DNA from 2 places in the Pseudomonas paraeruginosa genome. Region 1 is predicted to be linked to the other one. Evidence: riboswitches for the same ligand, from Rfam matches in the RefSeq annotation. Region 1 holds a riboswitch; the other holds the start of a gene.

Region 1 (7,489 bases):
CAATACCCGCGGGGCGCGGATCAGCCAGACGATATGCTCCTGGCCGGCACTCCAGGCGCCGGGCTCCGCGGCCACGCCGAACAGGCGCTGGAGGACGATGCGGCCGACCAGGCCGCTGTCCAGTCGCGCCGGGCCGAAGCCGAGGGCGACCACGCAGGACAGGCCGAGCAGCAGGACCAGGCCGGCCAGCAAGAGGAAATAGGCGCGCGGGCTGCGGAACAGGGTCATGGACGTGGCGCCCGAGGGTGGAAGCCGGCGACCAGGGTCTCGATCGCCGCGGCGTTGCCGATGCCCGGCGTGGCCTGGTTATAGGGCAGGACGATGAAGCGTCGCTCGCGGATCGCGGTCAGGCTGCGCAGCGCCGGGTTGTCTTCGAGGAAGCGCTGCTTCTGCGCGGCGCTGGTCTCGCCGTAGTCGACGATGACGATCACCTGCGGATCGCGGGCGACCACGCTTTCCCAGTTGACCTGGGTCCAACTGGCCGCCACGTCGTCGGTCACGCTGCGACCGCCGGCGGCCTCGATCAGCGCCTGCGGCATGCCCAGGCGGCCAGAGGTGAAGGGGCGGTCCTCGCCGCTGTCGTAGAGGAATACCCGCGGCGCCTCGGCGTTCGCCGGGATGCCGGCGCGGGCGCGCTCGATGCGTGCCTGGAGGCTGGCGATCAGGCGCTCGGCGCGCGGTTCGACGTCGAAGATCCGCCCCAGGTTGTGCAGGTCGCGGTACAGCTCGTCGAGGCTGGCGCGGCGCGGCTCGCCGATCTGCGCGCAGGATTCGCTCAGCTCGTAGACCTTCACCCCCAGCGGCTCCAGGCTGGCCGGGGTGAGGTCGCCGCCGACGCGCATGCCGTAGCCCCAGCCGGCGAAGAAGAAGTCGGCGTCGACATCGAGCAGGGTTTCCGCCGTGGGGTAGCGCGCCACCAGCTCGGGCAGCGGCTTGAGCGCGGCGATCAGTCCGGGATCGGCATTCTTCCACCAGCCGCTGATGCCGGTATAGCCGACCATGCGCGTCTGCAGGCCGAGGGCGACCATCATCTCGGTGAGGTTGATGTCGTGGCTGACCGCGCGCGACGGCGCCCGCTCGAAAGTCACCTCGCGCTCGCAACTGCGCACGCTGAGCGGATAGTGGTCGGCCAGGGCGGCATCGGCGCAGGCGAGCAGGACGCCCGGCAGCAGGTGGCGCAGGAGTGCGTGCTTCATGCTTGGGTAATCCAGGTCAGGCGCGGGTGGTCGGCAAGGGGATGGCGGTCGACCAGGGCGCGGACGCCGAACACCCGCCACAGCAGGTCGGCGTCGAGCACCTCGGCCGGCGTACCCTGGGCGACGATGCGGCCGCCGTCGAGCACGTAGAGGCGATCGCAGAAGGCCGCCGCCAGGTTGAGATCGTGGAAGCTCGCCAGGGTACTCAGGCCGAGGCCGCGCAGCAGGCGCAGGAGTTCCAGCTGGTAGCGCGGGTCGAGGTGGTTGGTCGGTTCGTCGAGGATCAGCAGGCGCGGCTCCTGGACCAGCGCGCGGGCCAGCAGGGTGCGCTGCTTCTCGCCACCGGAGAGGCTGGCGAAGGGGCTCGCGGCGCGCCCTTCGAGACCGACCGCGAGCAGTGCTCGCTCGACTCGCCGACGGTCGTCCGCGCCGTGGCCGTCGAACAGGCCCTGGTGCGGCGTGCGGCCCATGGCGACCACGTCGTCGACGGCGAGGCCGAAGTCCTCGGGGAATTCCTGCAACACCACCGCGATGCGCCGGGCGGCCCAGCGCGGCGGTTGGCGCCAGAGGTCGTCGCCGTCGAGCACCACCCGGCCGCGCTGCGGTCGCGCATAGCGGAAGGCGCAGCGCAGCAGGCTGGTCTTGCCGCTGCCGTTGGGGCCGATCAGGCCGACGAAACTGCCGGCCGGGACTTCCAGGTGCACGCCGCGCAGCAGCTCGGTGGAGGCGTCGGGCGACCAGTGCAGGGCATCGAGGTGAAGGGACGACATGGCTACTCGCAGGTCCGGTGGTTCAGCAGAGACGATTGCCGCGGCGCCGGCTTCAGAAACTGAAGTCGGCGGTGACGTTGAACGAGCGCGGCTGGCCCATGATCCATTGCTGGCCGTTGTTGTTGTCAGCCAGGGCGTACTGGCGGTCGAACAGGTTGTACAGCTCGAGGCCGAGGGTCAGGTCCGGCCGTACCCGCCAGCCCAGGTTGGCGTCGACCACCGTGTAGCCGGGCAGGCTGGCCTGGTTGGCGGCGTCGGCGTAGCGCCGGTCGACGTAGCGCAGCCCGGCGCCGACGCGCAGGGTATCGGCGAAGGACTTGTCCAGCCAGAGGTTGGCGGTGCGCCGTGGCACGTTCTTGGGGCGGTTGCCGTTGCGCGAGTAGGTCTGCCCGCCGACCGATTCGTCGAAGTCGTCGTATTCGGCACGCACCAGCGCGGCGTTCGCCGACAGCCGCCAGTCCTGGGCCAGGTTCAGCTCCAGGCTGGCCTCCAGGCCGTCCGAACTCTGCTGGCCGACCTGCTGCGCGTCGTGCGGCGGCAGCGGGCTGGCGCTGAGCAGCTTCTTCTTGACGATATGGTAGGCGGCCAGGGTCCATTCGCCGCGACCTTCCGGGAACAGCTGCTTGAGGCCGACCTCGGTCTGCTTCGAGTGGGTCAGGTCCATCTGCTGCTGGGTCGGGCTGAGGGTGATCAGGTTGCTCACGCCGTCCTCGCTGGTGGAGTACTGGCCGTACAGCGACAGTTCCGGGGTCAGCGCGAAGACCAGCCCGGCGCGCCAGTTGCCGCCCTGCAGGCTGCGGTCGCTGTGGCTGCCGTCGCGCAGGTCGGCGCGCTCGATATGGTTCTGGTCGCGGCGCACCCCGGTCACCAGCGACAGGCGCTCGTTGAGCTGCAGGCGGTTCTCGGCGAACAGGGCGAAGGTGCGGGTCTGGCTGCGCGAGTGCGGCCGGTAGGGCGAGCGGCTTTCGAAGTAGCCGGGCGCGGGATGCCAGGGGTCGATGCTTTCGCCGCCGTCGACAACGTCCTCGTATGGCGCGTTGTTGGTCAGGCGGAAGCGGATGCGGTTGTACTCGGCGCCGATCAGGGTGCGGCTGTCGAGGCCGAACAGGGCGTGCTGGAAGGCGAAGGTCTGGCGGTCGCCGATCTGCTCCTGCTCGTGGCTGATGCGCAGGTAGTCCTTGCGCAACAGCTCTTCGCGCGGCACGTCCCATTCGTAGGTTTCGGCGTTGCGCCAGTGGCGGCGGGCCTTGATGTAGTACAGCTGGTTGCTCGCGCTGACGCTGTCGGAAAGGCTCCAGTCGGTGGTCAGGCGGGTCCACTGGTCGTTGTAGCGCTGCACGTCGTTGCGCACGTTGTAGTTCTTCTCGCGCAGGCGCTTGTGGTACTTGCCGCCGACCAGCGGGGTGCCGAAGTCGTTCATCGGCTCCTGGTCGCCATAGTCGTGGGCGAGGGTGAAGGCCAGATCGTCGCTGGCCTGCCAGCGCAGCGCCGCGCTGATGCCCAGGTTGCGCGAGTCGCCACGGTCGATCCAGCCGTGGCTCTGCTGCTGGTTCAGGTTGAGCCGGTAGCTGAGGCTGTCGGTCAGCGAGCCGCCGCTGTCCAGGGCCAACTGGCGGTTGTCGTAGGAACCGTAGCCAAGGCGCAGGTGGTTGCGGATCTCGCCGGCGAAAGGCTTCTTCGGCACCACGTTGATCACCGCGCCGGTGGCGCCTTCGCCGTACAGCACCGAGGCCGGGCCGCGGATCACGTCGATGCGCTCGACCATCCACGGATCGCTGGGGAAGTTCACCGTGCCCATGCCGGTGTACAGGCGCGTGCCGTCGAACAGTTGCATCACCGACGCATGGCCGCTGAAGCCGCGCGCCGAGAGGCCGGTGCCGCCGTCGCCGGGGGTGCCGATGAAGCTGATACCGGGGCTGCGGGTGACGGCGGCCTGGACGCTGGGGTTGTTGCGCCCGCGGACTTCCGCGCCGCTGATGCTGCTGGTGCTGGCCGGGGTATCCAGGGCGCTGAGGCCCAGGCGCGAACCGGCGTCGACCGGGGTGGCGAGGTCGATGTGGTCGGCTTCGGCGGGATCCTGGCGGGCGCTGACCCACTGGCTGGGCAGGGCGAGGGCGGCTTCTTCGGTTTCGGCGAGGGCGGGCGGCACCAGCAGCAGGCTGGTGGACAGGCCGAGGGCGAAAGGCTCGGTGCGCAAACGGCTGAAGCGGGGCATGGGCGTTCCATCTCATGACCGGGCAGGACGGAACGCGCGGGAAATCGCAGGCGCGACAGCGCCTCGAACAACCGGCTCGCTCCCGCCCACCGCGGGTGTGCCAACAGGGCGTTGCAGGCCGGTCTCCGGGCTTGCGAGGGTCGTGAGATCCTCGCCTTCCCATGCCGGAGCACAGTGGCCTGATGAGGATCTCGCTCGCTTACCGTTGCGGGGGCAGCGCCGGACTGGTCACCGAAGTGACGCACCGGCTTCCCGTTTCACTCCCTGCGCGGCGGCAGGGAGCACCTGGAACGGGGCGGATGGGAACATCCGCACCCTTTCCAGTCAAGCCTTGAACGATCTGGATTGGATAAAATGTTATACTATAACAATTCACCTGTGCAGACTTTTCTTCGCCACCGCCTGCGTGGCGGCGCAGTCCATCCTCCATCGCATAATTTTCATGTCTGCCAGGTTGCCGACCTTCCCTGGGGAGTAGCCCGCCGCCGACGCGCTGGTCAACATTCTTGGCAACCGCCATGGCCAGCGTCTCCATCCGGACTGGTGAGACCAACGACATTCCTGCGCCGAAGCCGGGCCGCGGGGTCCTGATGCTCGGCCGGGCACTCGGCGCGGTGACCGGCACGCGTGCGGAGATCGTCGGCGGGGTAGGGCCGATCCTGGTTGGCGCGACCCTCTCTACGAACATCTCAGCGCGGCGTGGGCGGCGCCGGAGACGGGGGCGGGGCAGCTCGGGGCGGATGAGCGTTCGCTTCAGGCACTTTCCCAATCGCGGATCGCTGCCAGCAGCGCCTCGCCGTCGGCGAACTCGCGGTCCGCCGGCGGCAGCGCCGGACGCGCCAGGACCAGCACCGGCAGGCGCATTTCCCGCGCCACCTGGAGCTTCGGCTCGGTGGCCTGGCTGCCGCTGTTCTTGCTCACCAGCACGTCGCAGCCCAGGCGTTCGAACAGCGCCCGCTCGCCGTCCAGGCTGAACGGGCCGCGTGCGCCGATCACCTCGGCGCGCGGGCCGGCCGGCTGGCCGTGCAGGCAGCGTATGGTCCAGTGCTGATGGGGCGGGATCCGCCCGAGGTGCTGCAGCGGTTCGCGACCGAGGGTGAACAGCGGCCGGGAGAAGGGGGCGAGGGCCTCGACCAGTCCGTCCCAGTCGGCCACCTCGCGCCAGTCGTCGCCGGGACCGGCCTGCCAGCCGGGCCGGCGCAGCGCCCAGCACGGCACTCCGGCCAGTCGCGCGGCGCGCACGGCGTTCCGGCTGATCCGCGCCGCGTAGGGGTGGGTGGCGTCCACCAGCAGGTCGAAACCCTCTTCGCCGATGAACGCCGCCAATCCTTCGGCACCACCGTAGCCGCCGACCCGCACCGGGCAGGCCAGGTCGTCGGGTACCTTGCCCAATCCGGCGAGGCTGTAGAGGTGCCTGGGGCCGAGCCGACGGGCGAGGGCCAGGGCCTCGCCGATCCCGCCGAGCAGCAGCAGGCGCTTCACGATCGCTCCTCGCCGGCCTGGCCGACCAGGTTGCCCTGGCGATCGATGGCGAAGACTTCCAGCGCCACCTCGGCCGGCACGATGCCGCGGGCGAAGCGCAGGGCGTGGGCGCAGACCGCGTCGCCCAGGGCCACGCCCTCGGCGTGCGCCTGGGCCAGCGCCTGCTGGCTGGTGTTGGCGGCGCGCATGCTCTGCTGCAGGGCGGCGCTGGCGCCGAGCGCGGCGGCCCAGCCGGCCAGTTGCGGCAGGTCGATGCTGGAATGGCGGCTATGCAGGTCGAGGTGGCCGCCGGCGAGCTTGCTGATCTTGCCGAAGCCGCCGCACAGGCTGAGCTTTTCCACCGGCGCCTTGCGCAGGTGCTTGAGCACCGCGCCGGCGAAGTCGCCCATCTCGATCAGGGCTATCTCCGGCAGCGCGTAGCGGCGACGCATGGCGTCCTCGCTGGCGTTGCCGGTGCAGGCGGCGATGTGGCGCACGCCATTGGCGCGGGCGACGTCGATGCCCTGGTGGATCGAGGCGATGTAGGCCGAGCAGGAGAAAGGCCGGACGATGCCGCTGGTACCGAGGATCGACAACCCGCCGAGAATGCCCAGGCGCGGGTTCATGGTCTTCAGCGCCAGCGCCTCGCCGCCCTCGATGCCGATCGTCACCTCGAAGCCGCCGGTGTAGCCGTGTTCGGCGGCCAACTGGGTGAGGTGACGCTCCATCATCTGACGCGGCACCGGGTTGATCGCCGGCTCGCCCACCGCCAGGGTCAGCCCCGGGCGGGTCACCGTACCGACCCCGGGACCGGCGTGGAAGCGCACGCCGGGCGCGGCGCTCAGGCGCACCCGGGCGAACACCAGGGCACCGTGGGTGACGTCGGGATCGTCGCCGGCATCCTTGAGGGTGCCGGCTTCCGCGCCGTTCTCCCAGGCGCGGCAGAACTCCAGGCGCATCGGCACCTGCTGGCCCTTGGGCAGGACGATCCGCACCGCGTCGCTGGTCGTGCCGCCCAGCAGCAGGCGCGCCGCCGCCAGGCTGGTGGCGGTGGCGCAGCTGCCGGTGGTGTAGCCGCTGCGCAGCGGCGCGGGCTGCTCCGGGGTTTCCTCACGCATCGCGGCGGGCGTCCCGGGTCAGCGGCTTGCGCAGTTCCAGCAGGGTGATCGGCAGCGCCTGGCGCCAGGTGTCGAAACCGCCCAGGGGACGCGCGTGGGCGACGCCGATGCGGGTCAGTTCGCCGCCCAGGCGCTGCTGCCAGTCGAGCAGCACCCGTTCGCTCTGCAGGGTGACCGCGTTGGCCAGCAGCCGGCCGCCGGGGCGCAGGCGCTCCCAGCAGGTTTCCAGGACGCCCTCGGCGGTGACGCCGCCGCCGATGAAGATGGCGTCGGGGGCCGGCAGCTCCAGCAGCGCTTCCGGGGCGCTGCCGGCGACCAGGTGCAGGGTCGGCACGCCGAGGGCGTCGCGGTTGTGGCGGATGTGATCCTGGCGTTCTTCGTTGGCCTCGACGGCGATCGCCCGGCAGCCGGGATGTGCGCGCATCCACTCGATGCCGATGGAGCCGCAGCCGGCGCCGACGTCCCAGAGCAGCTCGCCGGGGCAGGGCGCCAGGCGCGCCAGGGTCACGGCGCGGACGTCGCGCTTGGTCAACTGGCCGTCGTGGCGATAGGCTTCGTCGGCCAGGCCCGGGGTCAGCGGCAGGCGCACGGCGCCGGCGCCGGCGCGGCATTCCACCGCCACCAGGTTGAGATCGGCGGCGCGCGGCAGCGACCAGTCGCCGGCGAGGCCGTCGAGACGGCGCTCGAGCGGCCCGCCGAGGTGTTCCAGCACGCTCAGGCGACTGGCGC
Region 2 (7,489 bases), 1.8 Mb from region 1:
TTCCTCGGCCTTGGCGATGTCGCGCTGGCGGTCCTGGGTCTCCCAGGTGAAACCCTCGCCCATCACGTGGTAGCTGACTTCCTCGGGGAAGCGTCGGAAGAAGGCCTCCTCGCCGGTGGTGGCGGCGCCCTTGATGAACTGCACCACCCCGACCTTCATGCCATGGCCCAGGGCCCGCGCGACCATGCCGAAGGCCGAGCTGCTCTTGCCCTTGCCGTTGCCGCTATGCACCAGGAGCACGCCGCGTTCGTCGCGGGCCTGGGCGATCTTCTCGTCGACCACGGCCTTCTTGCGCTCCATCCGCTCGCGGTGGCGCTGGTCCTTCTCGGGGGATTCGTTCATCGTCGATCACTCCTTGCGGCGACGGGATCTCGCCCGCCGCCTCGTTGATTCGAAATACCGGGCCTCACAGGGCCTGGTAGCGCACGCTGAGATAGACCGCCTGGCCGGGCTGGTTGTAGCCATAGGCGGTTTCGTAGTCGGCACCGAACAGGTTGGCGATCCGGCCCTGCAGGCGCCATTCGTCGTTCAGCCGGTACTCGCTGCGCAGGTCGAGGGTGGCGTAGCCGCCCAGGCGCACCTTGTTGGTCGGATCATCATAGCGTCGGCCTTCGGCATGCACGCTGGCGCCCAGCGAAAGACGCTCGAAGCGCCGGTCCAGCTCCAGGTTGAACATCCGCCGCGCCCGGCGCGGCAGCTCGTTGCCGTCGTTGACGCCGCCGGAACGGTTTTGCGGGTCGAGGAAGGTCGCGTTGGCGTTCCAGTCCCAGCCCAGCCACTGACTGCCGAGGACCAGTTCGACGCCGCGGATGCGCGCTTGGTCGATGTTGTTCGGCTGCCCCCAGGGGCGCCCCGGCGCCGGGCGTGGATCGTTGCCGATCAGGTCGTCGACGTCGGTGCGGTAGGCATTCACCGCCCAGTGTCCCCACGCGTGCGTACCGCTGAGGCCGACCTCCAGGCTGCGCGAGGTCTCGGCGTCCAGGTCGGGATTGCCGTAGTCGGGGTAGTAGAGTTCGTTGAAGGTCGGCGCCTTGAACGCCGTGCCGTAGCTGACGGTGAAGCGCAGCGCGTCGCTCAGCGCGTAGCCCCAGGCGGCGCTGCCGGTGTCGTGCACGCCGAACTGCTGGTTGTCGTCGCGGCGCAGGCTCAGTTGCCAGTCCTGGCGGCCGTGCTGGCCGAGGTACTGGGCGAACCAGCCCTTGTTCAGCCGCGAGTCGACGCTGAAGGCTTCGCTGCTGCCGATCTCGTCCTTCTGCCAGTCGTAGCCGAGGGTCAGCACATGGCCTTCGGCCAGGGTCAGGTCGTTCTGCCAGGACAGGCTGTCGCGACGGGTATCGAAACGCGAGTAGAAACGGCCATCCTGATAGGCATCGGCCTTGTCCTCGCTGCGCCCGGCCTGGAGGGTCACCAGCCAGGGATCGAGCGGAGTGAAGCGGGCGCGGCCGCCAACCAGGTTCTGCTCGCCGTCGGCGTTGGCATTGAAACCGGAATTGCCGAAGACCTGGTCATAGTCGTTGTGCGACTTGGCCCTGAGCAGGGTACCGTCGAGCTCCAGGCCGTTGTCGAAGCGATAGCCGCCGCGCAGGTTGCCGGACAGGTTGCGGTAGCCGTCGCGGTCAGGCTCATCGCCCCCGGTACCGGCGCGCTTGGTATTGATGCCCGCCGTATCGAAGCTGCTCACCCCGAGGCTGTACCAGCCGTTGCCAGCGCCGCCGCTGACCCCGGCGCTGCCCTCCAGGGTGTGATGGGTGCCGTAGCCGGCGGAGAAGAACGGCTTGGCGCCCTGCCCGTCGCCGCGCCGGGTGAAGATCTGGATCACCCCGCCGATGGCCTCCGAGCCGTACAGGCTGGAACGCGGCCCGCGCACCACCTCGATGCGCTCGATCAGCTCCACCGGCAAATCCTGGAACGCGGTGAGGCCGGCGCTGGCCGAGCCGACCTTGATGCCGTCGATCAGCACCAGCACATGGTCGGACTCGGTGCCGCGCAGGAACAGCGTGGTGTTCTTGCCGAAACCGCCGTTGTTCGCCAGCGACACGCCGGGTACCTGGCGCAACAGCTCCGGCACGCTGCGCGCCTGGCTGCGCTCGATCTCGGCGCGGTCGATGACGCTCACCGCCGCCAGGCTCTGGGCGGCGGTCCGGGCGGTACGGGTGGCGGTCACCACCTGGTCGTCGAGGCTGACCGGCTCGGCCAGGCTCAGGGAAGACGCGCCGCACAGCGCCACGGCTGCCGGGGTCAGGAAAACTCTGTTCATGCTCTGCGCTGCTCCGTCGCTCTCACCCGCGCGACCTGGGTTGAGGCAGACGGAGGACGAAGCGACGGCAGGAGACGTCCGACAGCGCCCTCCGCGATGCCGTGGGTGCGTCAGGCCGGTCTCCGGGCTCGCGAGCGAAGCGCTGGACGCTTCCAGCCGCGCCTTCCCATGCCGGAGCACAGTGGTCATGAAGCGGCTGTCTGATTCGCCTACCGTTGCGGGGGCAGCGCTGGCCTGGTTCCGACGGAACGCACCAGCTTCCCTGTTTCACCCCTTGCGGGGCACCTGTCGCAAGGCGCGCAGCTTAGTGGCTCGGGGCTTGCGCGGTCAATGTGGGCGGCCACCGCAGAACTAGCGCCCCGCTCCGGGGAGCGGGTCCGCGCGCAGCGCCGTCCCGGCCGGGGCATGGCTGCGGCACCACTGTCGCCAGGTGACCTGCAACTGCACCAGCGCGGCGCCGGCCAGCTCGCCGCGTTCGCTGCCGGCCAGCGGGCTGGCGGCCAGGGCCTTGAGCAGGCGCGCGGTCGGCGGGTCGAGGGCATGCTCGCGGTCGGCCCGCGGGCCGTCGCGCAGCAGCGCCAGGCGCAGGCGCCGCAGGTAGCGGTCGCGGGCCTCGGCCAGCGGCGCCGGGACCTGCTCCAGGCATTGCCGCAGATAGAGCAGCTCGTCGCCGAAATCGAGTCCCATCAGGCCGTCCGACCAGGGCTGGCGGCGCCCCTCCGGCAAACGGTCGTAGCGCTGTGCCAGGCGGATCAGGCGATCGGCGGTGCGCCCGCCGAACCAGGCCTCGGCCTGCGCCGGCGAACGCAGGGTGAGCCGCGCCAGGTCGCCGAGGGTCGCCTGCAGCATGCGCCGGTAATGGCGCTCGCCCGGCCGCAGGCTGACCAGGTTGAACACCAGCACGGCGAAGGCCACGCCGAGCACCGTCGACAGGGCGTTGTTGAGGAAGTGCGCGAGGTCGTAGCTCATGCTGTTGCTCGGCGCGACGTTCTTCACGAAGAAGATGCAGAACGGCGAGGCGATCCCGGCCAGGCTCGCCCGGTTCACGCACAGCGCGGCGAAGAACAGCGGCACGCCCAGGCCCAGGCAGAGCAGCGGGAAGCCGTCGACGCCGGGCAGGTAGAACAGCGCGACGAAACCGGCCAGCGGGATCGACAGGAGGATCCCGCGCAGGAAGTTGAGGCCAGCCTGGGCCGGGTTGTCGCGGCTGGCGAAGAGACTCAGCACCACCCCGGTGATCGACACCGCGCCCAACCCGCTCGGCCAGGCGCTGGCCAGCCAGAAGGCGGCCACGCAGAGGAACGCCAGGGCGCTGCGCAGGCCGAACAGCACGCCGCGCTCGATGTCCCGATGCCAGGCGATGGCGCCCGGCGCCTGGCGCGTGGGTTCGCCATAGACCAGCGCCTCGACGCTGCGCCCGGCCTCCCCCGCCTCGGCCAGCAAGCGTTCGAGGCAGACCAGGCACAGGTGCAGTTGCCCGTGCGCGAGGTCCAGCACGGCGTGCAGGCGCCGCCGGCAACTCTCGAACTCGCCCCGGCGGCCCTCGCGCAGCAGCGTCTCCACCTCCTCCAGCCAGGGCTGCAACGCATGCGCGCTGGCCGGATCGAGCAGCCTCCGCTCGCGCGCCACCTTGCGCGCCGCGCGCAGCAGGCCGAGCAGGTCGAGGCCGAGCACGCGCAGGGCCTGGGAACGGGCGCGACCCAGCGCGCCTTCGAACCAGGCATGGTCGCGCTGGGCATCCGCCGCGGCGATCCGCCCCAGCGCCGCGAGCAGTTCGCCGCGTTCGCTGGCGCCGCGCAGCTCCGCCGCGCCCGCCTGCAGGCCGGCCTCCCAGGCCGCCTTGCCCTGGGTCGCCAATTGCTGCTCCAGGCGCCGTGGCCAGAGCAGGATGCTCACCAGCGCCGCGCAGAGGATCCCCAGGCCGATCTCCGAACAGCGCGCCACCGCCTGGTCGAACACCGTCGCCGGATCGGCGCTGGCCGGCAGGGCGACGATCGCCGCGGTGTAGCCGGCCAGGACGAAACCGTAGGAAGCATGGTTGTGCAGCAGCGACGCGCCAGCGGTGCAGAACGCCAGCCAGAGCGCCATCAGCAGGAGGAACGGCAGCGACGCCTGGCCATAGAGCGCGACCATGCCGATCGACACCAGCGCACCGGCGCAGGTGCCGATCAGGCGGAACATGCCCTTGGCCAGGACCATGCCGCTATAAGGCTGGCTGACCACGAACACGGTCATCAGCGCCCATTGCGGCTGCTCCAGTTCCAGGCTGAAGGCCAGGTACAGGGCCAACCCGCCGGCCAGCAGGGCCTTCACCGCGAACTGCAGTTCGTGCAGGCGCGGCCACAGCAGCACCTGGACCAGGTCGGAGGAAAGGAAAGAAGGCTTGGCCATCGCGGACGCCCCGAAATACATGAGCGAGCGAATTATTAGCAAGCTAATTTTCTATTGTCCAGCCTCTCCGCGAACTTTCCGGAAGAGCGTTTCGCCCTGCGAAACATGCGCCACGGAGGCCCACTGGGGCCGACCAACACGCCTGCGCAGAAGGCGCCAACCGGCAGCGGCACGCGCCAAGCGTTCGTATACAATATCCCGCACGTATCCCATGCCATGCAGGTTGTCCCGCTTGCCTCTCTCCATGCTCAACGCCCCTAACCTGGGCATCGCCCCCTCGGCCTCCGAGATCATCGCCAAGCACCTGCGCGAAGCGATCATCGCCGGGCATTTCGCCGAGGACGAACCGATCCGCCAGGACGACATCGCGCAACTCTTCAATGTCAGCAAGATTCCCGTCCGCGAGGCCCTCAAGCGCCTGGAGGCGGAAGGCCTGGTGCTGTTCCAGCGCAACAAGGGCGCGGTGGTGACGCGCATTTCCGAACCGGAACTGGCGCAGATGTTCGAAGTGCGGGTGCTGCTCGAGGCACAGGCGATCCGCCTGGCGGTGCCGAACATGGACGAGGCCACCTTCGCCCGCGCCGAGGCGATCTGCGCCGACTTCGTCGGCGAGGACAACGTCGGCCGCTGGGCCGAACTCAACTGGCAACTGCACGCCTGTCTCTACGAGCCGGCGCAGCGGCCGTTCCTGGTCAACCTGATCCGCTCCATCCACGACAAGCTGGAGCGCTACCTGCGCATGCAGATGAGCCTGTCCGAAGGCAAGCAACGCGCCGACCGCGAACACCGCGAGATCGTCGCCGCCTGCCGCGCCGGCGATGCCGAGCGGGCCGCGGCGCTGATCGAGGAGCATATCGTCGGGGTCTGCCGGACCCTCTACGAACACCTGCCGAACCGCCCCGCCAGCACCTGAACGGACCATCCGGTTATGCCGTTTTCGTCATCTGCCTGAACGAAAATCCTCAAGCGCCCCGTCCCGCCGAAACGCCACCCTGTGTCGCATTCCCCCGGCACAGGCGACCGCCACCATGCAACGCATCCGCATCATCGATTCGCATACCGGTGGCGAGCCCACCCGCCTGGTCATCGCCGGCTTTCCCGATCTCGGCCACGGCGACATGGCCGAGCGCCGGCGCCTGCTCGGCGAGCGCCACGACGCCTGGCGCACCGCCTGCATCCTCGAACCGCGCGGCAGCGACGTGCTGGTCGGCGCCCTGCTCTGCGAGCCGGTCGACCCCAAAGCCTGTGCCGGGGTGATCTTCTTCAACAACAGTGGCTACCTCGGCATGTGCGGCCACGGCACCATCGGCCTGGTCGCCTCGCTGGCGCACCTCGGGCGGATCGGTCCCGGCGCGCACCGCATCGAGACGCCGGTCGGCGAGGTCGAGGCGACCCTTCACGAGGACGGCTCGGTCAGCGTGCGCAACGTGCCGGCCTACCAATACCGGCGCGCGGTCGCCGTCCAGGTGCCCGGCATCGGCCGGGTCGTCGGCGACATCGCCTGGGGCGGCAACTGGTTCTTCCTGGTCGCCGGACACGCCCAGCGCATCGCCGGCGACAACCTCGACGCCCTCACCGCCTATGCCGTCGCCGTCCAGCAGGCGCTGGAAGACCAGGACATCCGCGGCGAGGACGGCGGCGCCATCGACCACATCGAACTGTTCGCCGACGATCCCCACGCCGACAGCCGCAACTTCGTGCTCTGTCCCGGCCAGGCCTACGACCGCTCGCCCTGCGGCACCGGCACCAGCGCCAAGCTGGCCTGCCTGGCCGCCGACGGCAAGCTGCTGCCCGGCCAGCCGTGGCGCCAGGCGAGCGTGATCGGCAGCCAGTTCGAGGGGCGTTACGAATGGCTCGACGGCCGGCCCGGCGGGCGCATCGTGCCGACCATCCGCGGCCGCGCCCACGTCAGCGCGGAAGCCACCCTGCTGCTGGAAGACGACGATCCGTTCGCCTGGGGCATCCGCCGGTGAACGCCGAGGCCATCGTGGTCGGCGCCGGCATCGTCGGCGCCGCCTGCGCCGAGGAGCTGGCGCGCCGCGGTCTCGACGTGCTGGTGGTCGACTGCCAGCGCGGCGGCGCCACCGCGGCAGGCATGGGCCACCTGGTGGCGATGGACGACAACCCGGCCGAGCTGGCCCTCAGCGACCACTCGATCCAGGCCTGGCGCGCCTGGGCGGCGGAAATGCCGGAGGATTGCGCCTATCGCGGCTGCGGCACCCTGTGGCTGGCCGCCGACGGCGCCGAACTCGCCGAGGCCGAGCGCAAGCGCCAGGCTCTGCTGGCCGCCGGCGTCGCCTGCGAGATGCTCGACGCCGCGCGCCTGCAAGCCGTGGAACCGGCCTTGCGGCCAGGCCTCGCCGGCGCCCTGAAGGTGCCGGGCGACGGCATCCTCTACGCGCCCAACGCGGCGCGCTGGCTGCTCGAACGAGCCGGCCCGCGCCTGCGCCGGTTGCACGCCGAGGTCAGCGAAGTGGACGGCAGCCGCCTGCGCCTGGCCGACGGCCGCTGGCTGAGCGCCGAGGCGCTGGTACTGGCCAACGGCATCCACGCCGGAGAGCTGTGCGCGGAGCTGCCGATCCGCCCGAAGAAAGGCCACCTGCTGATCACCGACCGCTATCCCGGCTCCCTCCGCCATCAACTGGTGGAACTCGGCTATGTCAGCAGCGCCCACGCCAGCAGCGGTACCTCGGTAGCCTTCAACGCCCAGCCGCGCCCCACCGGCCAGGTGTTCCTCGGCTCCTCGCGGCAGTTCGACACGCTCGATCCGCAGGTGGAAGGCCCGGTGCTGGCGCGCATGCTGCGGCGTGTCCTGGACTACCTGCCGGGGCTCGCCGGCCT

What was found. Region 1 has a riboswitch for cobalamin ahead of B7D75_RS10580 (TonB-dependent receptor). Riboswitches for the same ligand answer to the same signal wherever they lie in the genome.
Region 2: it holds a riboswitch for cobalamin, as region 1 does, so the genes downstream of both, btuB (TonB-dependent vitamin B12 receptor) here and B7D75_RS10580 (TonB-dependent receptor) in region 1, are expected to answer to the same signal.

The regions. Positions count from the first base shown of each region.
Region 1 covers NZ_CP020560.1:2,203,123-2,210,611, forward strand. The annotation lists gene B7D75_RS10565 (FecCD family ABC transporter permease) at 1-228, opposite strand, end outside; gene B7D75_RS10570 (ABC transporter substrate-binding protein) at 225-1,196, opposite strand; gene B7D75_RS10575 (ABC transporter ATP-binding protein) at 1,193-1,966, opposite strand; gene B7D75_RS10580 (TonB-dependent receptor) at 2,019-4,181, opposite strand; cobalamin riboswitch at 4,281-4,485, opposite strand; partial or broken gene B7D75_RS29725 (hypothetical protein) at 4,772-4,881, shown strand; gene B7D75_RS10585 (cobalt-precorrin-6A reductase) at 4,935-5,663, opposite strand; gene B7D75_RS10590 (cobalt-precorrin-5B (C(1))-methyltransferase) at 5,660-6,760, opposite strand; gene B7D75_RS10595 (bifunctional cobalt-precorrin-7 (C(5))-methyltransferase/cobalt-precorrin-6B (C(15))-methyltransferase) at 6,753-7,489, opposite strand, start outside.
Region 2 covers NZ_CP020560.1:3,972,905-3,980,393, forward strand. The annotation lists gene cobO (cob(I)yrinic acid a,c-diamide adenosyltransferase) at 1-342, opposite strand, end outside; gene btuB (TonB-dependent vitamin B12 receptor) at 407-2,257, opposite strand; cobalamin riboswitch at 2,354-2,561, opposite strand; gene B7D75_RS18800 (FUSC family protein) at 2,609-4,648, opposite strand; gene B7D75_RS18805 (GntR family transcriptional regulator) at 4,893-5,561, shown strand; gene B7D75_RS18810 (4-hydroxyproline epimerase) at 5,677-6,621, shown strand; gene lhpB (D-hydroxyproline dehydrogenase subunit beta LhpB) at 6,618-7,489, shown strand, end outside.